One region of the Geobacillus zalihae genome, then DNA from elsewhere that is predicted to be linked to it. Evidence: predicted binding sites of a transcription regulator. Region 1 holds the regulator's gene; the other holds the start of a gene.
The links. Region 1 encodes NrdR, which represses ribonucleotide reductase genes. Its sites were predicted from a motif close to AACACNATATATNGTGTT; they were not measured.
Positions count from the first base shown of each region.

Region 2: the regulator NrdR is predicted to act here: its motif matches at 2,542-2,559, upstream of QWV57_RS12340 (vitamin B12-dependent ribonucleotide reductase).

Region 1 covers NZ_CP129217.1:2,743,947-2,759,750, reverse strand. Annotated here, with positions in the region: gene mutM (DNA-formamidopyrimidine glycosylase) at 1-528, shown strand, start outside; gene coaE (dephospho-CoA kinase) at 556-1,161, shown strand; gene QWV57_RS13945 (glyceraldehyde-3-phosphate dehydrogenase) at 1,278-2,306, shown strand; gene speD (adenosylmethionine decarboxylase) at 2,621-2,995, shown strand; gene QWV57_RS13935 (aminotransferase class IV) at 3,119-3,517, shown strand; gene nrdR (transcriptional regulator NrdR) at 3,585-4,046, shown strand; gene QWV57_RS13925 (replication initiation and membrane attachment family protein) at 4,152-5,537, shown strand; gene dnaI (primosomal protein DnaI) at 5,549-6,490, shown strand; gene ytxC (putative sporulation protein YtxC) at 6,839-7,714, shown strand; T-box leader at 7,760-7,990, shown strand; gene thrS (threonine--tRNA ligase) at 8,050-10,008, shown strand; ribosomal protein L20 leader region at 10,235-10,368, shown strand; gene infC (translation initiation factor IF-3) at 10,425-10,946, shown strand; gene rpmI (50S ribosomal protein L35) at 10,960-11,160, shown strand; gene rplT (50S ribosomal protein L20) at 11,186-11,545, shown strand; gene QWV57_RS13890 (DUF1294 domain-containing protein) at 11,654-11,905, shown strand; gene QWV57_RS13885 (dUTP diphosphatase) at 12,324-12,809, shown strand; gene QWV57_RS13880 (M42 family metallopeptidase) at 12,902-13,990, shown strand; gene sspI (small acid-soluble spore protein SspI) at 14,019-14,228, opposite strand; gene QWV57_RS13870 (HI0074 family nucleotidyltransferase substrate-binding subunit) at 14,356-15,099, shown strand; gene msrA (peptide-methionine (S)-S-oxide reductase MsrA) at 15,228-15,752, shown strand; gene QWV57_RS13860 (TrmH family RNA methyltransferase) at 15,749-15,804, shown strand, end outside.
Region 2 covers NZ_CP129217.1:2,440,831-2,456,634, forward strand. Annotated here, with positions in the region: gene QWV57_RS12340 (vitamin B12-dependent ribonucleotide reductase) at 1-2,456, opposite strand, end outside; gene QWV57_RS12345 (lipoate--protein ligase family protein) at 2,716-3,552, opposite strand; gene QWV57_RS12350 (rhodanese-like domain-containing protein) at 3,763-4,137, shown strand; gene QWV57_RS12355 (ROK family transcriptional regulator) at 4,194-5,381, opposite strand; gene gcvPB (aminomethyl-transferring glycine dehydrogenase subunit GcvPB) at 5,695-7,167, opposite strand; gene gcvPA (aminomethyl-transferring glycine dehydrogenase subunit GcvPA) at 7,160-8,506, opposite strand; gene gcvT (glycine cleavage system aminomethyltransferase GcvT) at 8,542-9,636, opposite strand; glycine riboswitch at 9,824-9,912, opposite strand; gene QWV57_RS12375 (DEAD/DEAH box helicase) at 10,132-11,796, shown strand; gene QWV57_RS12380 (YqhG family protein) at 11,783-12,577, shown strand; gene ltrA (group II intron reverse transcriptase/maturase) at 12,716-13,975, opposite strand; gene QWV57_RS12390 (YqzE family protein) at 14,567-14,746, opposite strand; gene comGG (competence type IV pilus minor pilin ComGG) at 14,792-15,181, opposite strand; gene comGF (competence type IV pilus minor pilin ComGF) at 15,257-15,703, opposite strand; gene QWV57_RS12405 (type II secretion system protein) at 15,682-15,804, opposite strand, start outside.

The DNA of each region.
Region 1 (15,804 bases):
TTCACGGACGGCAGCGAACTCCGTTACCGCGACGTGCGCAAGTTCGGAACGATGCACGTTTATGCCAAAGAAGAAGCTGACCGTCGGCCGCCGCTTGCTGAGCTTGGGCCGGAGCCGCTTTCCCCGGCGTTTTCCCCAGCTGTATTGGCGGAGCGGGCGGTGAAAACGAAACGGTCGGTCAAAGCGTTGCTCCTTGATCAGACGGTCGTGGCTGGGTTTGGCAATATTTATGTCGACGAATCGCTGTTTCGCGCCGGCATTCTTCCCGGCCGGCCGGCCGCCTCTCTCTCCAGCAAAGAGATCGAGCGCCTGCATGAGGAAATGGTGGCGACGATCGGCGAGGCGGTCATGAAAGGGGGAAGCACGGTACGCACGTACGTGAACACGCAAGGGGAAGCGGGTGCGTTTCAGCATAGCTTGTTCGTCTACGGACGCAAAGGAGAGCCATGCAAACGATGCGGCACGCCGATTGAAAAAACGGTCGTCGCCGGCCGCGGCACGCATTATTGCCCGCGCTGCCAGCGCTAGGCGGCGTGTAAAAAGGAGAGGGGTTCCATGACGTTGACGATCGGATTGACCGGCGGGATCGCCAGCGGCAAAAGCACGGTGAGCGCGATGATGCGCGAGCTCGGCCTTCCGGTCATTGATGCTGACGAAGCGGCGCGCGCCGTCGTCCGACCGGGGGAAGACGCCTACCGTCAGATTGTCGCCGCCTTCGGTCCGGGCATTTTGCAGACAAATGGAGAGATCGATCGGGCGAAACTCGGGGCGATCGTGTTCAACGACGAAGAAGAACGGAAAAAGCTAAACGCCATCGTTCACCCGGCGGTGCGTCAGAAAATGCTCGCGGAGAAAGAAGCGCTCGTCCGTTCCGGGGCGAAAACGGTCGTATTGGACATTCCGCTTTTATTTGAAAGCGGATTGACATCCTGGGTCGATAAAGTACTTGTCGTGTATGTTGACGATGACATCCAGCTTCGCCGGCTGATGGAGCGGAACGGGTTCACTGAGGAAGAAGCGCGCGCCCGCATTTGCGCTCAATGGCCGCTGGCGGAAAAAATGAAGCGGGCCGACGCGGTCATCAACAATAACGGAACGAGGGAAGAGACACGCCGTCAGCTGTTGGCTATTTTGAAACAATGGGACGCCTTGGAAAAATAGGAGTCTTTTTTGTTCGCTTTCAGTCATTTTGTTCTCCACATTCCCTAAAAATATGATATACTATTTATACAAATATAAGAAAATAGTATAACATATATGAGAGGAGAACAAAGTGAATGAAGGCGAAAGTGGCGATTAACGGTTTCGGACGAATCGGACGGATGGTGTTCCGGCGCGCCATCAATTCCCCTGATCTCGACATTGTGGCGGTGAACGCCAGCTATCCGCCGGAAACGTTAGCCCATTTAGTGAAATATGACTCAAACCACGGCAAATTTGACGGTGAGGTCATCGCCTTGGAAGACGGCCTGCTCGTCAACGGCAAAAAAGTGAGGCTGTTAAACTCGCGCGACCCGAAACAGCTGCCGTGGAAAGAGCTTGATATCGATATTGTGATTGAAGCGACCGGAAAATTCAACGATCGTGAAAAGGCGAGCCTTCACCTTGAGGCAGGGGCGAAGCGCGTCATTTTAACCGCCCCGGGCAAAAATGAAGATGTGACGATCGTTGTTGGCGTCAACGAGCATATGCTTGACATCGACCGCCATTTCATCATTTCGAACGCCTCGTGTACGACAAACTGTTTGGCTCCGGTCGTCAAAGTGCTCGATGAAGCGTTTGGGATTGAAAACGGCCTGATGACGACGGTTCACGCGTATACGAACGACCAAAAAAACATCGACAACCCGCATAAAGATTTGCGCCGCGCCCGCTCATGCGCGCAGTCGATCATCCCGACGACAACGGGAGCGGCGAAAGCGCTTGGCCTAGTGCTGCCGCATTTAAAAGGGAAGCTTCATGGCATGGCGCTCCGCGTCCCGACGCCGAACGTCTCGCTCGTCGACTTGGTCGTCGACTTGAAGCGCGATGTGACGGTTGATGAGGTGAACGAGGCGCTGATCCGCGCTGCCAACGGCCCATTGAAAGGCATCTTGGATTTCACGATGGAGCCGCTTGTCTCGATCGATTTCAATACGAATCCGCATTCTGCGATTATCGACGGCCTGTCGACGATGGTGATGGAAGGGCGAAAAGTGAAAGTGCTCGCTTGGTATGACAATGAATGGGGCTATTCGTGCCGCGTCGTTGATTTAGCCCATCTTGTCGCGGCCAAAATGAATGAGCGTCTCAGCGTCAATGCGTAACAGCGGTTCGATGTGAAGCGCGCCGCCTGCGCTATGGCTTTTGCGATCCGCACAAACGGATCGGGCCACGGTGCGGGCGTGGGCGCTTTTTCTCTTTTTTATGCAAAAAAATTAAAAAAGCCTGTTGCAAAAACCCCCTAAACAAAGTATACTATGTCTCGTGAACTTCTTAACGGCAAGGGTAATGTGACTACTTAAAGGGTTAGGACCTCTTAGGACTAACTTTCCCCCGTGGTAGTTATACATGCCATTTTGCAACTCACCTTCTGTTTTTTTATTTGTTTGAGAAAATTGGTTAAAGGGGGATTCTTTTCATGGACACGATGGGTCGTCACGTTATCTCGGAACTTTGGGGATGCGACTTTGACAAACTGAATGATATTGATTTTATTGAAAAAACGTTCGTTGACGCCGCGTTAAAGTCGGGAGCGGAGATTCGCGAAGTGGCGTTCCATAAATTCGCTCCGCAAGGCGTAAGCGGGGTCGTCATTATTTCGGAATCGCATTTGACGATTCACACGTTTCCCGAACACGGCTATGCGAGCATTGATGTGTATACATGCGGCCATTTAGACCCGACGATTGCCGCCGATTACATTGCCGAAATGCTGGGCGCGCAAACGCGGGAAACGATCGAACTTCCGCGCGGCATGCGCCCAATCGAAGTGAAAAAGGCGCAGGCGCTGTAATTGGATCATGATAAACCGAAAGGAGCGTAAGCGAAACGCTCCTTTTTTTGCGCCCTCGGCGGTACAACAGCGGCGAAAATCATGGTATGATGGAAGAAAAAGAATGACTAGGGAGACGTGGCAATGAGCATGTGGAAAACACTCAAATACGCCTTCACAAACCATTGTGAAACGCGGGAAAATCATGAAGATGAAGAGCTAAGAAGCCATTATTACAAAGCGACGAACCGCGCTGTGATCGATGCGGTCAAGGAGCTGCTCTCGTCGCTGCCTGGCGCCGAGCTCGTTTCTGTTTCCGAAGAGCGCGGCGAAATTTGTGCACAAACAAGGCGCGGCAAAAAGTTGTTTATCGTCGCTACCGTCATTTCCGTGCGGCCGTTTGAAACGGCGGTCGACTTTTCCGCGACGACGGAGACGAAGCTATTGCCGTTTGATTTTGGGCATAGCCGGGCGGTCATTCTCGATTTGTATCGGAAGCTCGACGCCCGCCTGCCCTATATCGGTTCCGGACTGAACAGCTAACTATATCTTGTCTGCTTTCGTCCATTCCGGTATGATAGAAAATAAGAAGATCAACGGAGTGGATGTTATGCGATGTCCTTCATGCCATCATCAAGGCACGCGCGTGCTTGACTCGCGCCCGGTTGAAGAGGGTCGTTCGATCCGCCGCCGGCGGGAGTGCGAACAGTGCCATTATCGGTTTACGACGTTTGAGCGGATCGAGGAGCCGCCGCTGATTGTTGTGAAAAAAGAGGGGACGCGCGAAGAATTTAGCCGGGAGAAAATTTTGCGCGGCTTGATCAAAGCGTGCGAGAAGCGGCCGGTGGCGCTCGAGGAGCTTGAAAAAGTGACGCAGGAAATTGAGCGCGAACTGCGCAATCAAGGCGTCTCGGAAGTGAAAAGCGAAACGATCGGCGAAATGGTGATGGAGCGCCTGTCACACATCGATGAGGTCGCCTATGTCCGCTTCGCTTCCGTCTATCGGCAGTTTAAAGATATTAATGTGTTCATTGAAGAACTGAAAGAGCTGATCAAAAAAGGGCAACGGTAAAAAGGGCTTTGGCGTTAGGCGGCAAGCCCTTTTTTTCAACGTCTTTTCGGCAGGAAAGGGGAGAGCCGGTTTGAAACGAATACGGCGAAATGGAAGGTCGGAGCGATGCAACACCATTGGAAAGAGCTGATTGCTGTCGACCGTTATACCGTGCAAAGCCGTGGGGTGTTGCAAGAGGTGGACCGTAAAGTGCTGACGCTGCTTTACCAGCCGCTCATCGGCTGCCGGGCGTTGGCGCTTTATATGACGCTTTGGGGGGAGCTTGAGCTGCTTGACGGCCAGGAAGCGACCCATCATCGGCTTATGGCGCTCATGCAGTGCGGACTGCCGGACATTTACAGCGAACGGTTGAAACTCGAAGGAATCGGGCTGCTCGACACATACGTCCACGCTAAAGAGGCGGATGAACCGAAGCTGTTTCTTTATGAGCTGCGCCCGCCGTTGGCGCCAGACCAGTTTTTCCGCGACGAGATGTTGAGCGTTTTTTTGCACCGGCAAGTCGGCCGCCACTTGTTTATCCAGCTGAGCAACTTTTTTGCCCGTCCGTCCATTGATGAAACGAAATTCACCCAGGTGACGCGGTCGTTTTCCGACGTGTTTTCGGCCGTGCCCGCTGAACAAATCGTCGCCGGCCTCAGCGAAGAAGCCGGGCCCGAGCTGCTTGAAGGGAAGGATCACATCAGGCGGGATGAGGCGTCGTATGTGCTTGATGATGATGTATTCGACTTTGAGCTGTTTTTTGCCGGCCTGTCCAAGCAGCTTGTGCCGCGCCGAGCGGTGACAGCGAAAGTGAAGGAAGCGATTAAAAAGCTGGCGTTTTTATACGGCATTCCGCCGCTTGAGATGCAAAAACTGGTCCTTGGCGTCATCGATCCGGCCTATCATATCGATATTGACGCGTTGCGCCGGGCGGCGCGCGAATGGTATGAGCTCGAACATGGCGGTGTCGAGCCGCGCCTCGTCGAACGAGTGCAGCCGCTCGCCTACCGGACGATGGAAAACATCGAACCGCGCACAAAAGAGGAGCAACTAATGAAACAGCTGGAAACAATTTCCCCGCGCCAGCTGCTGAAAGAGATTTCAGGCGGCGCTGAGCCGTCGCTGGCTGATTTGCAGCTGATCGAAGATGTGATGTTTAAGCAACAGCTGCTCCCCGGGGTTGTCAACGTGCTCATTTATTATGTCATGCTCCGGACGAATATGAAGCTGTCGAAAAAATATGTAGAAAAAATCGCCAGCCATTGGGCGCGCAAAAAGGTGAAAACCGTGAAGGAAGCCATGGAGCTGGCGAAAGAAGAGGCGAAAACATACCAAAACTGGGCGAACGAAAAGGAAAAAGGGACGCGGACGGTGCGCAAAGTCGTGCGCACGGAAATCGTCCCGGACTGGCTGAACATGGATTACAGCCAGCCGGATGATGATGATTTTGACGTCGAACAGGCGCGCAAAGAGCTTGAGGAACGGCTGAAAAAATACCGTGATGAATCATAGAGGGAAAAGCCATGGAACGAGTAAACCACCTGTTGCAGCGGTTGCTTGGCAATCAACGGTTTAAACAACGCTACGAACAAATGAAACGCTACATTTTGGAGCATCCGGACGTGCAGCCGTTTTTGCGGGCGCACGAACGGCAATTGTCGGCCGATGCGGTTGACCGCAGCTTGATGAAGCTGTATGAGTTCATCGAGCAGCACGGGAATTGCCGCCAATGTCCGGGCCTTGAGCGATGCAACAACATGCTGCCGGGGTACCATCCAAATTTGGTGGTCAACGGTGGAAGGATCGACGTTGAGTACGACCGCTGCCCAAAAAAAGTGCAGCATGACGAGCGAAAACGGCAAGAGTCGCTCATTCAAAGCATGTTCATGCCGCGCGAAATCTTGCGTGCTTCGCTCTCTGACGTCGATCTCAATGACGATGGGCGGATCAAAGCGATCCGATTTGCCGAGCGGTTTGTGGCGGAATACGAGCCAGGGAAAAAAATGAAAGGCTTGTATTTGCACGGATCGTTTGGGGTGGGCAAAACGTATTTGCTCGCCGCGATCGCCAACGAGCTGGCGAAGCGAAACGTTTCGTCGCTGATCGTCTACGTGCCCGAGCTGTTTCGTGAGATGAAACATTCGCTTCAAGACCAGACGATGAACGAAAAGCTTGATTATATCAAAAAAGTGCCGGTGCTGATGCTCGATGATCTTGGGGCGGAGGCGATGTCAAGCTGGGTGCGCGATGATGTGTTTGGCCCGATCTTGCAATACCGGATGTTTGAAAACTTGCCGACGTTTTTCACGTCGAACTTTGATATGCAGCAGCTCGCCCATCATTTGACGTATTCGCAGCGCGGCGAAGAAGAGAAGGTGAAGGCGGCGCGCATTATGGAGCGAATCCGCTATTTGGCCTATCCGATTGAAATCACTGGACCGAACCGCCGCGAGCAAAATATATAAAGGCGATTTGAAACGTTGCCGTTTGCACAGGCATGTTGATTAACCCATAAAAACTAGTTGAGCAGGTTCTGTTTCTAGCTTTTCTGCCGTAGTCGGCAAGCGGTTCGTTTGCCGACTGGGGCTGACCCAAAAGGGTAATTTCCCTTAAACAAAACACAACATATTGTTTCTTAATTTAATTGTTTTATGCCTGTATACGGTAATAAGAAAGGGTGTCCCGATCCTTTTGGGGCACCCTCTCCTCGAACAATGAACGCCGCTAAGCTTTGTGGTTTTTTAGTCTAAACAGCCCGTTGTCCCCATATATATAAACCAAGCATGCCTTTCGGGCTAAAGGGGGGACAGCGGGTGATCGAAATCCATTTTGACGAGGCAAGCGAGGCGGAAAAATTGGTTGGGCTGCTAGATCACCGGCAACCGGATGACGGTCCGCTGTTTCATGCCGCTTATGACGGGAACAAAACCGTGGCGGTTTACATACAGGGCGAGGAGAAGCGTGTGCTTGAGGAGCATATCATCCCAGCGATGACGGCGTTTATGCAGGAGGTGATGGAAGACCGGCTGCTGCTATCCATCATTGCCAATGTTTTTTATTTCCGCGACGTCGAAGAACAGCAGCAAATTTTGGCCCTCGCTCATTCATTTTTGGACGGCGAGCGGCGCGATTACCGGAAAAGCGCGGCGTTTGCCGCCTCGCGCACCGTGATGTTGCGCGACGCTTTTGCCTCCTTTTTGCGCGACGGCTTGTCATTTTCGTTTTCTTCGTTCGTTACGTTCCGGTTAAAGCCGTATATGGAGCGCCTCCAACATTATGTCGAGCTGGCGATTGATGAATACAAGCTGGAGCAGGAGTATCAAAATTTTGTGCAAATGCTGCGCGACTGCCTGGCTGGCCGGACGCCGCAATGGCCGCGCCTGTATTTGGTGCACGATCCGCCGCACTTCGTATTTTACGACAGCGAGCGGCGGGAGCTGTCGGCGGCGGAAGTGAGACAGTTGATCGACCGCCATCTCGTCTTCAGCCAGCCGATGTATATTGATGCATCGGTGCTCGCTCCGCTTGTCTCGCTCGCTCCGGCGGAAATTGAGCTGTACACCGATCATCCGGATGACGGCATGGTGCAGACACTGCAAAACGTGTTTCAAGAACGGCTGATCGTCTGCCGCCGCGCCGATTTTTCCCGCTTGTTTGCCGCCAACGCTGGAAATGGGGGAGAAGCTTGATTTTTCCTGCTGTTTTCGCTATAATGACGTCATGAATATGGATGAATACAAGCGATGACGAGGACATGGGCGCATTTTTACGGTTTCCAGAGAGGGAAGGCAGCGGCTGGAACCTTCCTAACACGAAAAATGCGCTTACCCCCTCAGAGCTGCGGCAGCGAACGCAACGCCCAGTAGTTGCCGCCGGTGGACGACCGTTATTCTTGTTGAGCCATGGCATGGCGAGGCGTTGCCATGGGAAGAAGGGTGGAACCACGATGAAAACTCGTCCCTTTAGGAGGGAGGAGTTTTTTTATTTTTCCATTTTCATCATCATGACAAAGGAGTGATTGCCAATGCCAGACGTCATTCGCATCACGTTCCCAGATGGGGCGGAAAAGGAGTTTCCGAAGGGGACGACGACGGAAGACATCGCTGCCTCGATCAGCCCGGGGCTGAAGAAAAAAGCGATCGCCGGCAAACTGAACGGCCGGTTCGTTGATTTGCGCACGCCGCTTCACGAAGATGGCGAGCTTGTCATCATTACCCAAGACATGCCGGAGGCGCTTGACATTTTGCGCCATAGCACCGCCCACTTAATGGCGCAGGCGATCAAGCGGCTGTATGGCAACGTCAAGCTCGGCGTCGGTCCGGTCATTGAAAACGGCTTTTACTATGATATCGACATGGAGCGTAAGCTGACGCCAGACGACCTCCCGAAAATCGAAGCGGAAATGCGCAAGATTGTCAAAGAAAATTTGGACATCGTCCGCAAAGAAGTGAGCCGCGAAGAAGCCATCCGGCTGTATGAAGAAATCGGCGATGAGTTGAAGCTCGAGTTGATCGCCGATATTCCGGAAGGCGAGCCGATTTCGATTTATGAGCAAGGCGAGTTTTTCGACCTTTGCCGCGGCGTGCACGTGCCGTCGACTGGAAAAATCAAAGAGTTCAAGCTGCTCAGCATCTCGGGGGCCTACTGGCGCGGCGACAGCAACAACAAAATGCTGCAGCGCATCTACGGCACGGCCTTTTTCAAAAAGGAAGACTTGGATCGTTATTTGCGCCTGCTTGAAGAAGCGAAAGAGCGCGATCACCGCAAATTAGGCAAAGAGCTTGAGCTGTTTACGACATCGCAACAAGTCGGACAAGGCTTGCCGCTATGGCTGCCGAAAGGAGCGACGATCCGCCGCATTATCGAACGGTACATCGTCGACAAAGAAGTGGCGCTCGGATACGATCATGTCTACACACCGGTGCTCGGCAGCGTCGAGCTGTACAAGACATCGGGCCATTGGGACCATTACAAAGAAAACATGTTCCCGCCGATGGAGATGGACAACGAAGAACTTGTGCTTCGTCCGATGAACTGCCCGCACCATATGATGATTTACAAAAGCAAGCTGCACAGCTACCGCGAGCTGCCGATCCGCATCGCCGAGCTCGGCACGATGCACCGCTATGAAATGTCTGGAGCGCTTACCGGCCTGCAGCGCGTCCGCGGCATGACGCTCAACGACGCCCACATTTTCGTGCGCCCGGACCAAATCAAAGACGAGTTCAAGCGCGTCGTCAACTTGATTTTGGAAGTCTATAAGGATTTCGGCATTGAGGAATACTCGTTCCGCTTGTCTTACCGCGATCCGCATGACAAAGAAAAATATTACGATGACGATGAAATGTGGGAAAAAGCCCAACGCATGCTGCGGGAAGCCATGGACGAGCTCGGCCTCGACTACTACGAAGCGGAAGGGGAAGCGGCGTTTTACGGGCCGAAGCTCGATGTGCAAGTGCGCACGGCGCTTGGCAAAGACGAGACGCTCTCGACGGTGCAGCTTGACTTCCTGTTGCCCGAGCGCTTTGATTTGACGTACATTGGCGAGGATGGGAAGCCGCATCGTCCGGTCGTCATCCATCGCGGCGTCGTCTCGACGATGGAGCGGTTTGTCGCGTTCCTCATCGAGGAGTATAAAGGTGCGTTTCCGACATGGCTCGCCCCGGTTCAAGTCAAAGTGATCCCCGTGTCGCCGGAGGCGCACCTCGATTACGCGTATGACGTGCAGCGGACGTTGAAAGAACGCGGCTTCCGCGTCGAAGTCGACGAGCGCGACGAAAAAATCGGCTATAAAATCCGCGAAGCGCAAATGCAAAAAATCCCGTACATGCTCGTTGTCGGCGATAAAGAAGTGTCTGAGCGAGCGGTCAACGTCCGCCGCTATGGCGAAAAAGAAAGCCAGACGATGGGGCTTGACGAGTTTATGGCCTTGCTCGCTGACGATGTGCGGGAAAAACGGACAAGATTAGGGAAAGCGCAATAAACCGTTGACAGGCGACATAAACGTTCAAGCGCCACAAGGAAGCAACGGTGGCGATGGCCCATGTCATGGGCGGTTTTTCAAAGAAATGGCGGCGTGAACAAGATTTTCTCTTGCCAATTGAATGTTGATCCGCTATAATAAAGGGCGTTGTGTTTATCAAGATCCGCTCCTTGACATGCCATCGCCAAGGTGGTATAGTGTATAAAGTGGAATGATGGCTTGTTTGTAACAAAAGCAGAAGCACCCCGCTTCTCACCTGACCGACGCCAAGACGGCTGTTGGCAGGTTGTTACGGTTCGTCAATGCGAGTGTAAGGACGTACTGCGCGGGTGCTTTGTGCATCTGCGCTTTTTTTTGGCTGGAAGTGGGGCTCTGCTGGCAAACAAGCCAGTCGGAAAAAACCTTGGAGGTGGCTCATTATTAGCAAAGATTTTATTATCAACGAACAAATTCGTGCCCGTGAAGTGCGCTTGATCGACCAAAACGGCGAACAGCTTGGCATCAAGTCGAAGCAGGAGGCGCTTGAGATTGCGGCAAGACGCAACTTGGATCTTGTGCTTGTCGCGCCGAACGCCAAACCGCCCGTTTGCCGCATCATGGACTACGGCAAATTCCGCTTCGAGCAGCAGAAGAAAGAGAAAGAAGCGCGCAAAAAACAAAAAGTGATCAACGTCAAAGAGGTGCGCCTCAGCCCGACGATCGAGGAGCATGACTTCAACACGAAGCTGCGCAATGCGCGCAAGTTTTTGGAAAAAGGCGATAAAGTGAAGGCGACGATCCGCTTTAAAGGTCGGGCGATCACCCATAAAGAAATTGGGCAGCGCGTCCTTGACCGCTTCTCGGAAGCGTGCGCCGACATTGCCGTTGTCGAAACGGCGCCGAAAATGGACGGGCGCAACATGTTTTTAGTGCTCGCACCGAAAAACGACAACAAGTAAGGAGGAACCTGCGATGCCAAAAATGAAAACTCACCGCGGCTCGGCGAAACGGTTCAAAAAAACGGCCAGCGGCAAATTAAAACGCGGCCACGCGTACACGAGCCACTTGTTTGCCAATAAAACGAAAAAACAAAAGCGTCATCTCCGCAAAGCGACGCTTGTCTCGCCTGGCGATTTCAAACGCATCCGCCAAATGCTTGACAACTTGAAATAACGACCGACTATAGGAGGGAACGATTATGCCACGCGTAAAAGGTGGACCAGTGACGCGCAGACGTCGCAAAAAAGTGTTAAAACTCGCAAAAGGCTATTTCGGCGCGAAACACGCATTATATAGAGTCGCGAACCAACAAGTGATGAAATCGCTCATGTATGCGTATCGCGACCGCCGTCAACGGAAGCGCGACTTCCGCAAACTGTGGATTGTCCGCATCAACGCAGCGGCTCGCCAAAATGGCTTGTCCTACAGCCGTTTGATGCACGGCTTGAAGCTGGCCGGCGTGGAAGTGAACCGGAAAATGCTCGCCGACTTGGCGGTGAACGACCAAGCGGCATTTGCTCAACTCGCCGATTTGGCGAAAGCGAACTTGAATAAGTAACCATGACGGCCATCCTAACAAAGGGTGGCCGTTTTTTTTTCGGCAACGAAATGGGGGGCTTGAAAGCCGATCAGCGCTGCTGTTTTTCTGTCAAGGAAAGGGATGGATATGGTACAATACGGAATAGCGATCAATCTTCTTGCCTTTTTTATGATGGGGCTCGACAAACAAAAAGCGAAACGCCGCCGCTTTCGCATCGCCGAGCGGACGCTTTGGCTGCTGGCGTTTGCGGGCGGGGCCATCGGTGCGGCAGCTGGAATGTACACGTTTCGCCATAAAACGCGCCATCGGGCTTTTGGCTATGGCTTGCCGCTGTTGGCAGCGGTGGAGCTGTTTCTCTATTGGCGATGGATGAGGTAGAAAGGGGAGGAGAGAGTCAACTACTCCCACTTAGCTAACGCTTGAAGTGGGGGCTTGCAACTCCCCAGAAGTGCAAACGGACTTCGTCCTCCTTCCTTGACTTGGGGTTGCATCAGGGGGCAGGTTGACGACTACCCAACGACGCAGGTCATGCCTGCATCGTTACCGATTCTCTCGGTGTGTCTGTTGGCAGTACTTGGCTTCCACACACAACAGACGGACCTACGCTCGATGTTTTACGGTTACAACGTTTCCTGTAACCAACTCCATACATCGAGTAGCAGTTATTGGAGTGCCTTTATTGAACGGTTTTCTCCACGCCTTTATTATATCATACACAAAAGAAAGGGGGAACGCGCATTCCTCTCCCACTTACTCCCTTTGGTCGTTGAAGTGGGAGTCTCCTGCGCGAAATAGGATGAATTGGCCTTTGCTTTACGATATGCAGCGCATGTTGGATGAGCGGATTGAAACAGAGCACGGCCTTATGCATGAGGACTTGTTCAATCGGAAAATGCTTGCGTTTCTCGTCGAACTTGGGGAGCTGGCCAATGAGACGCGCTGTTTTAAATTTTGGAGCGTGAAACCGTCGGCGCCGGCGGAACGGGTGCTGGAGGAATATGTCGACGGTTTGCATTTTTTGCTGTCGCTCGGGCTGGATTGCGGGCTGTTTTATGAAAGCCGGGAGCTTCCGGCTGTCGAGCGGCCGCTTGTTGAGCAGTTTTTGGCCATCTTTCGCGCCGCCGAGCGGTTCGGGGAGACGAGAGCGCGAGGGGAATATGATGCGCTGTTTGCGGAGTATTGGCGGCTTGGCGTGGCGCTCGGTTTTTCTTCCGACGACATCGAGGCGGCGTATCGGCGGAAAAATGAAGTGAACCACAAGCGGCAAAACGAGCGCTACTGATCTTTTTTCGGGTGGCGAATGATTCATTTTGCCAATCGTCAGCCTTTTCAAGTATAATAAAAAAGTGGACAAAACCGGAAAGGGGTGCCAAGATGGCGAAGTTGGACGAAACGTTGACGATGCTGAAAGCGCTGACCGATGCGAAAGGCGTCCCGGGCAATGAGCGGGAAGCGCGCGATGTGATGAAGACATACATAGCTCCGTATGCGGATGAAGTGACAACGGATGGCCTCGGCAGCTTGATCGCCAAAAAAGAAGGGAAATCGGGCGGGCCGAAAGTGATGATCGCCGGCCATTTGGATGAAGTCGGCTTTATGGTGACGCAAATCGACGACAAAGGATTCATCCGCTTCCAAACGCTTGGCGGATGGTGGAGCCAAGTAATGCTCGCCCAGCGCGTGACGATCGTGACGAAAAAAGGCGACATCACCGGCGTCATCGGTTCGAAGCCGCCGCACATTCTGCCGCCGGAGGCGCGCAAAAAACCGGTGGAAATCAAAGATATGTTCATCGACATCGGCGCGACAAGCCGCGAGGAAGCGATGGAGTGGGGCGTCCGCCCGGGCGATATGATCGTGCCGTATTTTGAATTTACGGTATTGAACAATGAAAAAATGCTGCTCGCGAAAGCATGGGACAACCGGATCGGCTGTGCGGTCGCCATCGATGTGCTCAAGCAGCTGAAAGGCGTCGACCATCCAAACACGGTATACGGCGTCGGCACGGTGCAGGAAGAAGTCGGCTTGCGCGGCGCGCGCACGGCCGCCCAATTCATTCAGCCGGATATCGCCTTTGCGGTGGATGTCGGCATTGCCGGCGATACACCGGGCGTGTCGGAAAAAGAAGCGATGGGCAAACTCGGCGCCGGCCCGCACATCGTCCTGTACGACGCGACGATGGTGTCGCACCGCGGCTTGCGCGAATTCGTCATCGAAGTGGCGGAAGAGCTGAACATTCCGTACCATTTTGATGCCATGCCGGGCGGCGGTACGGATGCGGGAGCGATTCATTTAACGGGCAGCGGCGTTCCGTCGCTCACGATCGCCATCCCGACGCGCTACATCCACTCGCACGCCGCCATTTTGCATCGCGACGACTACGAGAACACGGTCAAGCTGCTTGTCGAAGTGATCAAACGGCTTGACGCCGACAAAGTGAAACAACTGACGTTTGACGAATAAAAACACCGGCCAATTCGGCCGGTGTTCGTCATTGTTTAACCGCCTGCTCGAGCGTGGTGAGCATCATGTCTTTTTGCTGTTCATTGGCGTGCGTCCAAATGGCTTCAAAGAGGACGCCGAGGCCGGGCAAATATTTTTCCTCGCCACGCTGGATCGCGTCCTCGATTGTATTCTCGAGCTGTTCTTTCGAGTTGTTGGCGACGTTGTGCATAATGGCTTTCCGCAAGTTCAAATCCATTTGTCTCACCTCATTGGCCGTATTGTACACCGTTATCGTTTGCCAATGGCGGCGGATTTATACATGGAGCGGCTCTCGTATATGGTATAATAGAGGAAAAACTAGACCGAAATGAGTGATGGCGACGATGGACGAGAAACCGCTCTATGGATTGGAACGAACGGTATTTCGCCAACTGCTCCATCTATTTTCCCGTTATGCTGATGTCATTGAAAAAGTCATTTTGTTCGGCTCAAGAGCACGAGGCGATTACAAGGAAGGATCGGATATCGATTTGGCGATCCAATTTCGAAAACCGGGAGGCCCGCTGTACCTCCTGCAATCGGACTTGGATGAACTTCCGATCATTTATCCGATCGATGTTGTTGATTACAATCAAATTCACAACGAACAGCTAAAAATGAATATTGACCAAGAAGGAAAGACGATTTTTCAAACGAACGAGCACGGGAAGGTGATGGTCACCATGAGCCGGCTGATGGATCGATTTTACGATTTCGAACGGGCGCTCTCCAAACTCCGGCAAAGTGCCGCAAGAGACGCTCAAACGGATGACCTTGTTGTTGATGCGACCATTCAACGCTTTGAATTCACGTACGAACTAGCATGGAAATGGATGAAACTTTATTTGGAGCATCAGGGATACGCTGAAGTGACGAGTCCGAGGAAAACGATTCGCGAGGCGTTTCGGGAAGGGTTGATTCAAGACGGAGAGACATGGCTTCGCATGCTCGAAGACCGCAACCGGACGTCCCATACGTATGACGAAGAAACGGCGATGGACATTTACGAACGCATCCGTACACACTATATCCCGCTGTTTGACCGTTTGCTTGACGAAATGAAACGACAGCTTGACTCAGTGACATGAGCGGCCGGCGTGCGGAACGGAACGAGCCTGGCTTTGTGAAGGAACTTGGCTTTGGTCGTGAAAGATGACAACGGCACACATTTTGTTATAATCAAATGAAGAAACTTGACGAATGAGGTGACGACACAATGGAAAAAGCGACATTCGCCGGCGGCTGCTTTTGGTGCATGGTGACGCCGTTTGAGGAGCTTGACGGCATTTACGGCATCGTCTCCGGCTATACGGGCGGGCATGTCGAAAACCCAACATACGAGCAAGTGAAAACCGGCACGACCGGCCATTACGAAGCGGTGCAAATCACGTTTGACCCGGACGTCTTTCCGTATGAGCGGCTGTTGGAGCTGTATTGGTGTCAAATCGACCCGACCGATGACGGCGGCCAGTTTCACGACCGCGGGCCGCAATACCGGACGGCGATTTTTTACCATAACGAAAAACAGCGCCAGCTCGCCGAGCAGTCAAAGCGGGCGCTCGAGGAAAGCGGGCGCTTCTCGAAGCCGATTGTAACGAAAATTTTGCCGGCGACGACGTTTTACCCGGCGGAAGAGTATCATCAAAACTACCATAAGAAAAATCCGGAGCATTACAAACAAGACCGCGCCGCGTCCGGGCGCGACGAGTTTATCGCCAAACATTGGGGGACGAAACGGTGAAGCGGATCGAATCGCCGAAAAATGCGCGCGTCAAACAATGGAAAAAGCTGCT
Region 2 (15,804 bases), 300 kb from region 1:
ACATCGGTGGCGCGCACATCTTGAATCGTATCCACAAGCACAACGGCGCGTTTCGTCTCTTTTTCCTCGAGCTCCTCTGGAAGCAGTTCAAGTTGCTCTTCAATCCGATTCTCCTCAGCCTTTAACGTCAACACTTGCGCATCGCGGCTGCCGTCGACATAGACGGTTCCGCCTTTCGCACCGCAACGCCATAAACGCTCGTACACTTTTTGCACTTGCTCGACGGTGTAGCCCTTTGGCGCGTTGACCGTTTTCGACAAGCTCGAGTCGACCCAGCGTTGAATGATACACTGCACATCGGCGTGCGCTTCCGGCGGCAAGTCCATCGCCGTCACAAACCAAGGCGGCAAGTGGTTCGGGTCGGCTTCCGGGTGTTTGTCCAAATATTCTTGGACGATGTCCGCTTTCACTTCGATAAATTTGCCCAAGCGCCCGCTCCGGTAGTACGAGAACGAGAAGTACGGCTCAAGCCCGGTTGAGACGCCGACCATCGTTCCCGTCGATCCTGTCGGCGCCACCGTCAGCAAGTGCGAGTTGCGGATGCCGTATTTCAAAATATCTTGACGAATATCTTCCGGCATCCGTTTCATGTAGCCGGTGTTGATGAACGCTTCACGCAGCTTGCGCGTCTCTTCCTCCGTTTCGCCGACAAGAAACGGGAAGCTGCCTTTTTCTTTCGCCAGCTCGATCGATGCCCGGTATGCGGTCGTGGCGATCGTGCGGAACAGCTCATCGACAAGCTGGTTTCCTTCCTCAGAGCCGTACGCTTTTTCGCAGTAAATGAGCAAGTCTGCAAGCCCCATGACGCCAAGGCCGATGCGGCGCTCGCCGAGCGCTTGTTTTTTGTTTTCCTCAAGGAAGTACGGCGTGGCGTCAATGACGTTGTCTTGCATCCGCACCCCGATTTCGACCGTGCGTTTCAGTTTTTCGTAGTCCACGACCTTCCGTTCTTTGTCGACCATGTTCGCCAAGTTAATGGCGGCCAGATTGCACACCGAATACGGTGCCAACGGTTGTTCCCCGCACGGGTTGGTCGCAACGACTTTTTGCCCGTACGCGCGGGCGTTCGTCATTTCGTTGGCGTTGTCGATGAAGAAAATGCCCGGCTCGGCCGAATACGTCGCGCAAATGTTGATCAGCTTCCACAGTTCGCGGGCACGGATTTTCCGGTAGACGCGGACGCGATAGCCCATTTTCTCCCATTCGCGTACATCGCCGACTTCATGCCATTTTTCGTTGTAAATGCGCATTTCCTCTTCGGAATAGGTTTCCACGTCCGGGAAGCGGAGCGCGTATTCTTCGTCCTTTTCGACCGCTTCCATGAACTCTTTCGTCAAGCAGACGGAAATGTTCGCACCGGTCAAAAAGTCTGGGTTGTGCACCGTATATGTACCGCCGGTGCGCAGTTTTTCTTCGGCGTCTTTGATGATGTCTTCGGTGAAACCGCCGTAGTCAGGCGCGTTCTTGTATCGGACGATCGCTTCGTACATCGCCCGCTCCCGCTCGGTGAGCGGCGTAAATTTCAGTTTGTCGCGCGCTGCTTTTTTGATGCCTTCGTCTTCCATATTTTCGAGCAGGTAGCGCAAAATGCGCGGGTTTTGCATTTTCGAGACGATGAATTCGATAATGTCCGGGTGCCAGTCGGCAAGCATAATCATTTGGGCGCCGCGGCGGGAGCCACCTTGCTCGACAAGGTGGGTCAGCTTCGCAATATCGTCAAGCCACGAGACCGACCCGGACGATTTGCCGTTCACCCCGCGCGCAAGCGTATGGCGCGGCCGCAATGTCGAGCCGTTCGTCCCAACGCCGCCGCCGCGGCTCATGATTTCCATCACCTGCTTCCGATGTTCGGAAATTCCTTCGCGCGAGTCTTTCACAAACGGCATCACATAGCAGTTGAAATACGTCACTTCCTTGCCCGAACCCGCCCCGTACAACACGCGGCCGGCCGGAACAAAATTCAAGCTTGCGAGCTCTTGATAAAACTTTTCGAACCACTCTTTCCGCTTTTCTTCCGTCTTTTCCACCGCCGCCAGCCCGGTCGCATTGCGCTTGGCGATTTGCTCATAGAAAATCTCGAGCGGCTTATCAATAATGTCGAGCGACCGAACCACAATGCCGGTCTCCGCCTCTTCCCCTTCGAGCACGTGCCGGTATTCGTCTTCAATCAACACGCGCGCCTTTTTCGCCTCCCAATCGATGTCGACGATAAACCCGAGCCCTCGTGCCGGGAATTTCGGATCCTCCTTGATCGTCAACACGACGAAGTCGCCCGGTGTGAGCGTCAGCTTCTCCGTATCTTTGAATGAATACCGGTCAAGCATGACCAAACGGGATACGCCTTTATGGGTGATGTGCATATCCGGCGTAATCGGATGCACTTGCGGAAATAGGCGGATATCCTCGTTCAGCTTGTCAATATTGATCTTCATTTTTTCGGATGACGCCACCGTCATTCTCCTATCTCTCCTCTTTTATATAATCTCTCATGTTTTTGGCAAAGTTGTCCTGTCTTCTCTACCTTACCATATCAAACAGAAAAAAACAATATATAGTATGATTTTTTATGAAAATCATACTATATATTGTTAAAGAGAACAAATGATTTCATTTTGTCAAGCAAAAAAAAAAAAAACAAAACACGGCGAAAAGCGGAGAAAAACGGGGGAGTGCCGCTGTTTTTGCCGGAAAACGAACGATTTACCGCGTCGCTGCTCAGCGCTTGAAGTTCCATTCGTCGCTTTCGTATTTCGTCCGCGCCAGCTCTTCGACGTACGCCCGCTCTTCGGCGGTGAGCGTGTACGGTTCCAATACGATGTTCAATCCTTTTTCAAATCCTTTGTAAAACGCCTCTTTCGCTTCCTCGATCGTCACCGTGCGGCTCGTCAACTCATTGATCGCGACCGCCTTCTTTTTAAAATCGCGCTGCAGACGCTCTTTCACCCGCTCGTTTGGATATTTAAACAAGCTGAACAGCAAGTCTTCGTCCAAATCGAGCAAAATCGAACCATGCTGCAAAATGACGCCTTTTTGCCGCGTTTGCGCGCTGCCGGCGATTTTCCGCCCCTCAACGACAAGTTCGTACCATGACGGCGCGTCAAAACAAACAGCCGAACGCGGGCTGCGCAAATCGGCTTTCTCTTCTTCTGTCCTCGGCACGGCAAAATACGCATCCAATCCAAGATAACGAAATCCCTCTAAAATGCCTTGGGAAATGACGCGGTATGCTTCCGTCACCGTCTTCGGCATCGCCGGGTGCGACTCGGAGACGATCACGCTGTATGTCAATTCTTTATCGTGCAGGACGCCGCGCCCGCCGGTCGGCCGACGGACAAAGCCGAGGCCGTGCCGTTTGACCGCCTCTAAATCAATTTCTTTCTCCACTTTTTGAAAATAACCAATCGACAACGTCGGCGGATTCCAGCCATAAAAGCGGATCGTCGGCGGAATTTTGCCTTCGCTGTGCCAATCGAGAAGCGCCTCATCGAGCGCCATATTGAACGCCGGCGGGCAATAGCCGGAATCGATAAAGCGCCATACTTCTTTTGCCATCGTTCCACCTTCTCTATTGTTCCATACTCTAAACGCTGCGGCGGCTTGTCGACCACCGCCAAGGGGCGGGACGCTTTTGGCCGCCTTTATTAGTTTAGCAAACAACGCCGGTGAAGGAAAGAAAAATGGCATGGCGAAAATCTCTTTGCTTCCCGGCGGCGACTTTATATAATAGGAAATAGCAGACGAAGCGAAGGGAGGCATGATGGGGTGGAAGCATTGCTCATTATTCTCGGCGCGATCATCATTTATTCGGTGATCACATACATTTGGCAAAGACGAATTGTCAAATCGTTGACGGAAGAAGAATTCCGCGCCGGCTACCGGAAAGCGCAATTGATTGATGTCCGCGAACCGGATGAGTTTGCGGCTGGACATATTTTAGGGGCGCGCAACATCCCGCTCACGCAGCTTCGCGTGCGCATGAAAGAATTGCGCAAAGACCAGCCGATCTATTTGTACTGCCAAAACGGACTGCGCAGCGGGCGGGCCGCGCAAATGCTCTACCGAAAAGGATACCGCGACTTGTACCATTTAAAAGGCGGATTTAAAACATGGACCGGGAAAGTGAAGAAAAAAGCGTAGCCCGTTAACCAAAAAGGCGCTCTGCCGAAACAGGCAGGCGCCTCTTTTCGCATGCGCTAGACCGCCGCAAATTCCGGCGGCAGGACGACCGCCTCAAGCACCGAAGCAGCCGCGCCGATGGCGCAGCTTTTCTCTTTCAGCTTGGAGGAGATGATGGACGGCTCGCTTTCTTTTTTGACGAGAATTCGCTTTCTCACTTCTTGGCGCGCCGGACCGATCACATACTCGCCCGCTTGGGCAAGCGGGCCGCCGATGATGACCGCTTCTGGATTGTACGCATAAATCACCTGCAACAATCCAACGCCGAGATAGCGCCCTGTTTCCTCCAAAATGCGCGCCAGCTGTTCATCGCTTTCTGCTGCCAACGCCATCGCAGCGATGGAAAAGCGTTCATCGAGCCATTCGGAACGCCCTTCTTCAGCCAAACGGCGTTCAATGTATTTTTCCGACGCATACATTTCCCAGCAGCCGATGTTGCCGCAGCTGCAGCGAATGCCGTTGACATCGATCGTATGATGGCCGATTTCACCAGCTAGGCCGCTGACACCCCGATAGAGCTGATGGTGAAGAACGACGCCGGCGCCAATGCCGATTCCGGCGCTGATGTAAACAAAGTGGGCGAACTCGTTGCCGGCGCCGAACCACTTTTCTCCAAGCGCCGCCAGTTTCGCCTCATTCTCGACAATGACAGGACGCTCAGGCCACCGTTGCCGCAAAACAGCCGCCAAGGCGACATCGTCCCAGCGCAAGTTCGGAGCAAACACAACGGTCCCGCTTTCGGTATGGACGACGCCCGGCACGCCGATGCCGATTCCCATCACGCCGTACGGCGTCGCCGGCGCCCGGCGGATGGCCGCCTCGATGAGCTCCATCATTTCGCCGATGATCGCCTCCTGCCCTTCAGACGGGCGGAACGAACGCCGTTGCTCCCAAAGAATGTCCGCGTTTAAATTGGTCAACACGGCATACAAATAGTTCACCCCCAGCTCAACGCCGATAAGCGAGCCGGCGTCGGCGTTGAAGCGAAGCATGAGCGGCCGGCGCCCGCCGGTTGACTCGCCGATTCCGCTTTCATGGACGAAATGCTCGGCGATCAGTTCGTCAACAAGCGCGGAGACAGTGGCCTTGTTCAATCCGGTTGTCTTGGCGATATCGGCGCGCGAAATCGGATGCTGGTCGCGAATCAATTTTAAGACGAGCTGTTTATTCATTTTTTTTACAAGAGAAATGTTTCCTGTCCGCACGTCTCTGTCATCCTTTTCATTTGATTGATCGAATGTGTCTTGCGAAAGGGCAGGGGCGCCTCGCTATTATGGCGGTTGCTGCATCCGTCGATTCCTGCCGTGTTCGACTCTTGACCATCAGCTTTTTCGCCCAAGCCGTCGGGCGCCCGTGCACCGACTGTTAAGGCTAACTTCTCCATATGGACACATGCTTTTTCTTTCTTGATCTTAGTTTATATAATAAACTAATTCAACATTTCTGTCAATGACTCATCCGTCGTACAAAGAAACGGCCCGCTCCGTTAGGGAGCGAGCGCTCATCAATGCTCAAACATCAGTTGTCGCTATGTTTTGGTTTTTGATAGCGCAAAATCGGCTTGCGCGCCGCGGTCGTTTCATCAAGTCGCTTCACAACGGTCGTATGCGGCGCTTCTTGAACGATTTCCGGATTTTCCTCCGCCTCTTTGGCGATTTGGATCATGGCGTCAATAAACGCGTCGAGCGTCTCTTTCGACTCCGTCTCCGTCGGCTCGATCATCATGCATTCTTCAACGATGAGCGGGAAGTAAATCGTCGGCGGATGAAACCCGAAATCAAGCAGTCGCTTGGCGATGTCGAGCGTTCTGACACCGAGTTTCTTTTGCCGGCGGCCAGAGAGAACGAACTCGTGCTTGCAATGGCGGTCATACGGCAAATCGTAATACTCAGCAAGCCGACGCATCATATAGTTGGCGTTTAACACCGCATATTCGCTCACCGCTTTTAAGCCGTCCGGCCCCATCGAGCGGATGTACGTGTACGCCCGAACATTGATGCCGAAATTGCCGTAAAACGGCTTGACGCGGCCGATCGATTGCGGACGGTCATCATCAAGGTAATAACCGTTTTCCCCTTTTTCGATGACCGGCTTCGGCAAAAACGGAACGAGGTCGGCTTTCACCCCGACCGGGCCCGAGCCTGGGCCTCCGCCGCCATGCGGGCCGGTGAACGTTTTATGCAAGTTCAAATGAACAACGTCAAAGCCCATGTCCCCCGGGCGCGCCTTGCCAAGAATCGCGTTTAAATTCGCGCCGTCATAATACAGCTTGCCGCCGGCTTTGTGGACGATTTCGGCCATTTCGACAATATGCTCTTCAAACAGCCCGAGTGTGTTCGGATTCGTGAGCATAAGCGCCGCTGTATCCGGACCGACGACGCGCTTTAAGTCCTCTAAATCGACAAGTCCATCGGCGGTCGATTTGACCGTCACCGTCTCAAAACCCGCGACCGTTGCCGACGCCGGGTTCGTGCCGTGCGCTGAATCCGGGACGATCACTTTCGTCCGGTTGAAGTCGCCGTTTGCTTCATGGTAAGCACGGATCATCATCAGCCCGGTCCATTCGCCGTGGGCGCCGGCCGCCGGTTGCAAGGTGACCGCATCCATGCCTGTGATTTCTTTTAAATGCTCTTGCAAGTCGTACATCAACTCAAGCGCCCCTTGCACCGTTTTCTCTGGCTGAAGCGGATGAATGTGAGCAAACCCGGCGAGGCGGGCGACGTTTTCATTGATTTTCGGATTGTATTTCATCGTGCACGACCCGAGCGGGTAAAACCCGGAATCGACGCCGTGGTTTCGTTTCGAGAGCGCCGTATAATGACGCATTAAGTCAAGCTCCGACACTTCCGGGAGCTCCGGCTCTTCAGTGCGAAGATAATCGGCCGGCACGAGCTCGCTGACATCGACAGCCGGCACGTCAAGCGCTGGCAGGCTGTAGGCGATGCGCCCCGGCTTGCTTCGTTCGAAAATGAGCGGTTGATCGTTACGCATGGCCATCCCCCAATTCATTGACAAACCGATCGATTTCTTCTTTTGTCCGCAGTTCGGTGACAGCAACAAGCATATGACCGGCAAGCTCCGGATAGTCAGCCCCAAGGTCATAGCCGCCGATGATTCCTTTTTCGAGCAGGCGATCGTTCACATCAGAAACCGGCCGTCCAAGCCGGATGACAAACTCGTTGAAAAACGGACCGGCAAACGGCGACGACAGTCCGCGCTTTTCAAGTTCCACCTTCGCATAATGCGCTTTTTGCATATTCATCGCCGCCATTTCTTTCACGCCCCGCTTGCCAAGCGCCGACAGCGCAACGGAAGCGGCCAAGGCGTTTAACGCTTGATTGGAGCAAATGTTGGATGTCGCCTTATCGCGGCGGATGTGCTGTTCGCGCGCTTGAAGCGTCAAGACAAACCCGCGGCGCCCGTCCTCATCGGTCGTCTGCCCGACAAGACGGCCTGGAATTTTGCGCATGAGCGGCGCTTTGACAGCGAAATAGCCGCAATGCGGGCCGCCAAATTGCGTCGGGATGCCAAATGGCTGCATGTCGCCGACCACAATGTCGGCGCCAAACGCTCCGGGTGGAGTCAACACACCAAGCGCCAATGGGTTGCTGGCGACGACAAACAAACTTTTCTTTTCATGCGCAAGCGGCGCGATCGCTTTCAGCGGCTCGATTTGACCAAAAAAGTTCGGGTATTGGACGACAACGCACGCCACATCATCCCCCATTTCCGCTTCAAGCGCCTTAAGATCGGTGATGCCGCCGTCATACGGAATTTCTTTCACTTCGAGCTTCTGTCCTTTGGCGTACGTGCGCACGACTTCCCGATATTGCGGATGAACGGCGGTCGAGATGAGCACTTTCTTCCGCTTCGTATGCGCGGCGCTAAGAAGCACCGCTTCGGCAAGCGCCGTGCCGCCGTCGTACATCGACGAGTTGGCGACATCCATGCCGGTCAACTCGCACACCATCGTTTGAAACTCAAAAATCGCCTGCAGCTCGCCTTGGGAAATTTCCGGTTGATACGGCGTATAGGCCGTATAAAATTCAGAGCGCGACAGGACATGGTCGACGACAGCCGGAATATAATGGTCGTACACCCCGGCTCCTAAAAAGGAAACGTATTGTTTTACGCTGGCGTTTTTTTCCGCTAAGGCCGCAAGCTCTTTCCACAGCTCCGGCTCGGATTTGGCCGGTTTCACCTTCAGCTCGCCGCGGAAGCGGACTTGTTCTGGAATATCGGCAAACAAGTCGTCAATCGAGGCAACGCCGATCGTCTTCAGCATCTCCTGTTTGTCTTCTTCCGTCATCGGCAAATAACGATGGAGCACTGCGTTTTTCCCCTTTCCTTGTCGCTTTGGAATCGTCACTTGGCCCGCCTGTAAAACGGAATCGGCACGATGTTCGCTTTCAGCCGCTTGCCGCGGATGTCCACCTCCACCTCCCGGCCGATGGCAGCCACATCCGCTTTCACCAAGGCCAAGCCGATGTTTTTCTTCAGCGTCGGCGACTGCGTGCCGGTCGTGACGAACCCGACCTCTTCGCCGTCGGCAAATACAAGGTATCCGTGGCGCGGAATGCCTCTGTCGATCATTTCAATGCCGACGAGCCGGCGCGGCGGCCCTTCCTCTTTTTGCCGTTTCAATACAGCTTGGCCGATAAACGGCGGCTCTTTTTCCGTTTTGACGGCAAAACCAAGCCCGGCTTCAACTGGTGAAATCGAGTCGGACAGCTCTTGACCGTAAAGCGGCAGGCATGCTTCAAAGCGGAGCGTATCGCGCGCCCCCAGTCCGCATGGGAGAACGCCGTCACGAGCTCCGGCCGCTAGGATCGCCTCCCATAGCGCGGCGGCGTCTTCCGCTTTACAATATAGCTCAAACCCGTCTTCCCCCGTATAGCCGGTGCGCGAAACGAGCGCCTTCACGCCCGAGACTTCGACGCCGTCAGCGAATGAAAACGGGCGCAGCGCCGCCAAATCAAAATCCGTCAATCGCTGCAAGACGCGCTCCGCTGCCGGCCCTTGCAAGGCAAGCTGAGCCGTTTCGGACGATACATCTTGAAGCTCGACGTCGCCCTCAACATGCCCGCTTAGCCAAGCGAAGTCTTTTTCCGTATTCGCCGCGTTGACGACCAGCAAGTAGTCATTCTCTCCTTTTTGATAGATGAGCAAATCATCGACTGTGCCGCCGTCCTCATAGCACATGAGCGTATATTGCGCCCGGCCGGGCCGCAGTTTGGCGACGTCATTGGTCATGAGCTTTTGCAAAAACGCGAGGCTCCCACGGCCGCGGACGACAATTTCCCCCATATGGGAGACGTCAAACAGCCCGGCGCGCGTTCTTACAGCCTCATGTTCTTCCTTTATGCTGGAAAACTGCACCGGCATTTCCCAGCCGCCAAATTCAATCGTTTTGGCGCCGTAACGGGCGTACACCGAGAATAGGGGCGTGCGCTTTAGCATCTGATTCCCTCCTTTGATCCACGTCACACAAAAAAGGACAGACTTCCCCCTATCAACAAGTAAGGGGGCTCTGTCCTGGCACCTGAAAGTTTCCCGCCGGCCCGTTTGGCGCGTCCGTTCGCGGTCCATGGGGCCGATCGGTTTCCTCTTGGGTGGCCTGCGTGAACGCAGGCGCTCTCCAGAGCTGCGTCAAGCAAGAGTCTTTTTGCCTGAGAGATTCGCGTTTCCGCTTGCTCCTTCGGCGCTACATTCCGTAGTCTCTCCCCTTGCCGTCATCCGCCCATCAATAAATTGTTTCCATATCGGGCATACTAACAAACACCCTGATCAACGAGTCATGAGAATGTTCTAAATTTATACTACCATCAATCACAGTCAAAGGGCAATAGGAAATAATCGAACTTTCATGGCAATTAGTCATAATAATGTTCTTGTTTTACCCAACATACCACATGCAATCTATATAAACATTCGCAACAAGGGAAGGGGATCGCCATGAACATTGACCTTGAAATGGATGAAACATGGAAGGAGGAATTTTTGGCACGCGTCGAAAAAGACGGTCCGTGGGCGAGCTGGGAAATGTACGAACTGGCGCTTGAGGCCGCCCATCATTTAAGCGTCCCAGAATTTCATGGCTTGCAGGCGCCCAAACACCTGCCCCACTTGACGATCCTTCCGCACCAGCTTGAAGTGGCGCGCCGCGTCGTCGAGGAGATGAACGGCAAAGCCATTTTGGCGGATGAAGTCGGGCTTGGAAAAACGATCGAGGCCGGGCTCGTCTTAAAAGAATATATGATTCGCGGCCTTGTGAAAAAAGCGCTGATTCTCGTTCCCGCCTCCCTTGTTTCGCAATGGGTGAGAGAGTTGAACGAAAAATTTTTCATCCCGGCCGTCCAGCAGAAAAAGAGCTACGTCTGGGAGCAGTGCGATATCGTCGTTTCCTCGATCGACACGGCGAAAAAACCGCCGCACCGTGACATCATCTACGGGCAGTCGTACGACATGATCATCATCGACGAGGCGCACAAACTGAAAAATAACAAAACGAAAAACTACGAGTTTGTGCAAAATTTAAAAAAGAAGTTTTGTTTGCTCCTGACAGCGACGCCGATCCAAAACCGGATCGAAGAAATTTTCAACCTCGTCTCGCTGTTGAAACCCGGTCATTTAGGCAGCTCGGAACAGTTTGCCAAAACGTATGGAAAAACGCGGGCCGTACAGACGAACGACCATTTAAAAGCGCTCGTCAACAAAGTGATGATCCGCAACCGCCGCGCCGATACGCCGATCGAATGGGCGAAGCGCCACGTTGAACCGGTGCTGATCGAGTTTACGAATGAGGAACGGGAACTGTATGAAGCGGTCAAGGCGCTCCGCCGCGAATCGTTCGCCGGCTCGTTTTCGCTCATCACGCTTCTTCGCGAGGCGTGCAGCAGCCGCGAGGCGCTGTTTCTCACGATCAAAAACATGATCGATAAATGCGGTGGAGCGGTTCCAGAGCCGCTTGAACGCGTATTGGAAAAAATCAACGCCGTCAAGACGAATTCAAAGGCTGAAAAAGCGCTCGAGCTCATCCGCTCGATCAATGACAAAGTGATTATTTTCACCGAATATCGAGCGACGCAGCTGTACTTGCAATGGTTTTTAAAGCAGCACGGCATTTCGTCCGTTCCGTTTCGCGGCGGCTTCCGGCGCGGCAAAAAAGACTGGATGCAGGAACTGTTTAAACACCACGCCCAAGTGTTCATCGCCACCGAGGCGGGCGGCGAGGGCATCAACTTGCAGTTTTGCCGCTATGTCATCAACTACGACTTGCCGTGGAACCCGATGCGCCTTGAGCAGCGAATCGGCCGCGTCCACCGGCTCGGGCAGACGGATGACGTCTACATTTATAACTTCGCTGTCAAACAGACGGTCGAAGAACATATTTTAACGCTTCTGTACGAAAAAATCCGCCTGTTCGAACGAGTCGTCGGCGAGCTGGACGACATTTTGGCGAAAATGAACCTCGCCAACCTGGAGCGCTACTTCGAAGACGCCTTCGTTCATTCACGGAGCGAAGGGGAGATGAAAATCAAAATGGAAAACATCGTCGCGATGATCGAGCTGGCGGAGCAGCTCGGAAAGGAAGGAGGAGAGCGGCATGCAGCAACATGAAATCCGCCGCTTTGTCGAACGCTATTTTGCCGCTAACGGCTGCACGTTTGTTGAGGCGAACGACGACTACCTTACCGTGCAACTGACGGCAGAAATGGACAAAGAGCTGATGAATCGGCCGTTTTACTGGCATTATATTGAACGGACAGGCGGCGTCCCGCAGCCGATGCGACTGACGCTCATCACCCGCGCGAGCGAGCGGACGGACAAACTCAAAGGCGAGCGCCTCCATTTCGGCGCTCCCCGGCTGCACCAGTTGTTCCGCTCAGCGCAAAAACGCGGCAGCTTCATCCGCCTGTATGAGGAGCCAAGCGCGCCTTTGGACGGCAACGCCGCCCTCCATCCATGGCTCGGCATGAACGTCACGATTTCGTACGAATGCGACCGAAAAAAAGATGAAATCGTCTCCCTTGGCCTTCATCTCATTAGCGGAACGATCGTCGAGTCGTTTCATGAGCGGATGCGCGAGCGACGGCTGACGCCGAAAATCCCTGATTACTGTTTCACCATCTCCCCGCTCATTAAGCCGAGAAGCGGCATCGGCCGTCTCGAGCAATACATACGCAGCCGCATCGCCGCCGACGACCATGCGTGGGCGGATGAGGCGCGCCGACGCTGGGCCGACGATTTGGCGTTGCTTGATGAATTTTACAAAGACTGCGAAGAAAAGCCGGAGTGCTATTATATTGAGAAGGAAGCGTTGGAAAAGCAGTACAAGCCGCGCATCACCGTTTCCGTCATCAACGGCGGACTGTTTTATTTGCTGCCCCGCTCATCGTGAATCAACTCCGAGATGGGTCCATCCGGCTCGGAACGCTCAAACCGACGAACCCCCTTCCGTCGGCATCGAGTAGGAGAGGGTGACTAACCCTCGTCCTCTCACACCACCGTACGTACCGTTCGGTATACGGCGGTTCCATTAAGTCTGACGCAGAGATTCATATCGTTGATAAAGACTCTTCAGCCCTTGGCTCTCCCAATAGGAGTTGCCAAGGGCTTTATGCAGGATGGGACTGGCGGCCACTCTCCAATATTTCTTCCGAGTGTTTCCCCATTCATATGCTTTCTGCTTGGGCACTCCTAAACTTTGCAGTTTTCGGACTCTGGTTCTCGGAAGTTTCCACTCTTTCCATTGGCACATGCGCAGCCTTCGTCGAATCCATCCATCTAGTTCTTTGAACACACTTGGGGTCTCTGCTAGCGAAAAGTATCCACACCATCCCAGAATGTATTGATTGAGCTGTTCGATTCGTTCGGGCATGGGAATCGGTTTCGATCGGCTCGTCATGGTGCGTATCCTTTGCTTCATGCGCCGAATGCTTTCCTTTGCAATTCGGATTTTTGGCTCCTTACTTGGGGTGAAGCTAAAACCGAGGAATTTTCTCCTCCACGGACGATCCACTGCCGATTTGGTTTCGTTGACTTTCAGCCGGAGTTTCTTTTCGATGAATGCCGTGATCGATTTCATCACCCGTTCCCCGGCCTTCTTCGTCCTTACGTAGATATTGCAGTCATCCGCATACCGTACAAACTTGTGCCCTCGTTTTTCCAATTCTTTGTCCAGCTCATCCAGGAGAATGTTGGACAGGAGTGGACTGAGCGGCCCTCCTTGTGGAGTCCCCTCTTGTGTTTCCATGACCACCCCGTTGATCATGACCCCTGCCTGTAGATACTTCCGTATCAACTTTAGGAGGATTTTGTCTGGAATTCGTTTCGCTAATATCCCCATCAGTTTGTCATGGTTGACTCGATCAAAGAACTTTTCCAAGTCGATATCTACCACCCATGTATATCCTTCCTGAATATACTGCTTCGCCTTTTTCACCGCGTCGTGTCCTCTTCGACCGGGACGAAACCCGTAGCTGTGTTCCGAAAAGGATGGGTCAAAGATCGGCGTGAGCACTTGGGCGATGGCCTGTTGGATGAACCGGTCTGTCACGGTCGGGATTCCTAGTAACCTGACTCCTCCGTTCGGTTTCGGGATTTCGACCCGTCGGACCGGGCAAGGTTCGTAGGTCCCTTCTTCTAAAGCGTGCCGTATCGCGTCCCAATGTTCCACGAGGTGTCTTCGCAGGTCTTTGACGGACATTCCATCGGTTCCATGGGACCCTTTATTCTTTTCCACTTGTTTGAGTGCTCGCAGGAGATTCTCCCGTGACATTACCTGTTTCATCCACATTCCGATTCTTCCTCTCTACGTGAACGGTCCGTTCTATTTGTGCCATCTTCTTCTCCACCCTCTTGAGGTTCCCCATGGACTTCACCATTTCCCCCCTCAAGCAGGCCCTTTCGGGTTATCTGCTTCATCAAAGAAGATGAACGCCTAGTGGCCGTTCTCCTTCATGGTTCGGTCCTTCCCCTTCTATCTAAGCTAGACGGGTACTATGACCTCTGCTGACTTCTGTCCGTTCAGCGTTGGATCGCTCCAACGGTTGCCAAGCGCACTTGGCTTCCCGGACAGACCTCCCCGGGTAAGAGTGCAGTCTTTCCTTCCATCCATCTGCTTCATTTACTCGGTATCACCTTCGGCAGAAAGGGCTTCGTTTTGTCGTGCAAACTCACCCAATGATACCCAGCCTCCTATGAAGTTCGTGTTCCTCAGACCGGAAGTTTGCCGCCCGCTTCCTTCAGATTCTGCGTCGCCGCAGACACCCTTGCGTTAAGCTAACTGCTACTTCTGCCTTCGCAGTTCGGGACTTTCACCCTATAGACTGCACCCATGCCGGGCGCACACGAAAACCGCCCGCCGGCCTAGGCCAGCGGGCGGCTGCTACGGGCGGCGCCGAAACAGCAAGCGAAGCGAAAGCGGCACCATGCCAAACAATCGGTATGAAAGCGGAAGCTGCTCTTGTTTCCGCACCTGACGCCGCTGCCTCCGCTCCTCTTTCGGCAAGTCCATGTAGGCGACAAATTGTTGGGTGACAAACTTGACATAATCATTGACCGCCATCAAATCCCCCCTTTTTTCTTTTAGTTTTTCCGCTTCTTTCCTCTTTTAACCGTTTTGCTCGCTCCATTCGACAATATGAAGCGCCGGAAGCGTGACAGTAAACATGACAGCGCGCCTCAGCCCAGAGGCCGAACGGATGGACAAAGAAACCCGAACGTGCGCTGCATCTTCCCGCACCCACCGGTAGGCGGCCATTCCGCGCGGATAGGTCCATTCCCCAGCCTCTCCCGCGGTCGACGGATCTGCTGATGCGATGCGTTCTTTTACGTCAAACACGGCCATCTGCACAAGCTCGTCCGCCTCGGCTGCCTGCCGGGCCGCATAAGCCGCCTGTCGTTCCGCTTCATAGAGGAGCAAGACATGCATGACAGAAAAGACAAGCAACAAAGAAACAACAGCCACAATCGGAAACATGACGCCATCTTGTCGACCCATTTCCCCTTCCCCTCGTTTTTCCAGTCTAAAAGGGGGAAGCGGCGGTCAAGGGGGTCTCACCGTACAAGCCGCCCGCTAAAACGCCCGTGCCACAAACGCCTCGCAAACGGTGCCGTCATCAGCCGTCACTTGCAAAAATATCCCGCGTGCGCCGGCGCGGTACGAAACAGTGCGCACATGACGGAGCGCCGTTTCATTGCCAGCGCCGTCCACCTGGCGGATCAGTTCGGCTCTTGACGCAACAACAGAAAAACTGACCGTCTCACCGCTCCATTTTTGCAAATAGAGGACACGGCCGCCAGTCGACCATTGCTTCGTTTCATTCAGCTCGATTTGCAGCTGTTGCACAAACAGCCGCCATTCCAATCGGGAAAACGCGTCCGTCGGCTCCGGAGCCAGCAAGCGGACGGACAACAGCGCCGGAACGGCCGCCGCCACCGCCATCGCAGCCGCCAGCGCCAACAGTGCTTCGATCATCGTAAACCCGTTTTCTTTTGCCGCTACCGCTTGCCATACCCGCACCGCTCCATCTCGCGGCCGGCGTAATCGTTCCAACGCACGCATACTTTCCACATTCGCCCCCCTTCATCGCTCGCTTGCAGCCGAAATACCGTGCGCCCGTC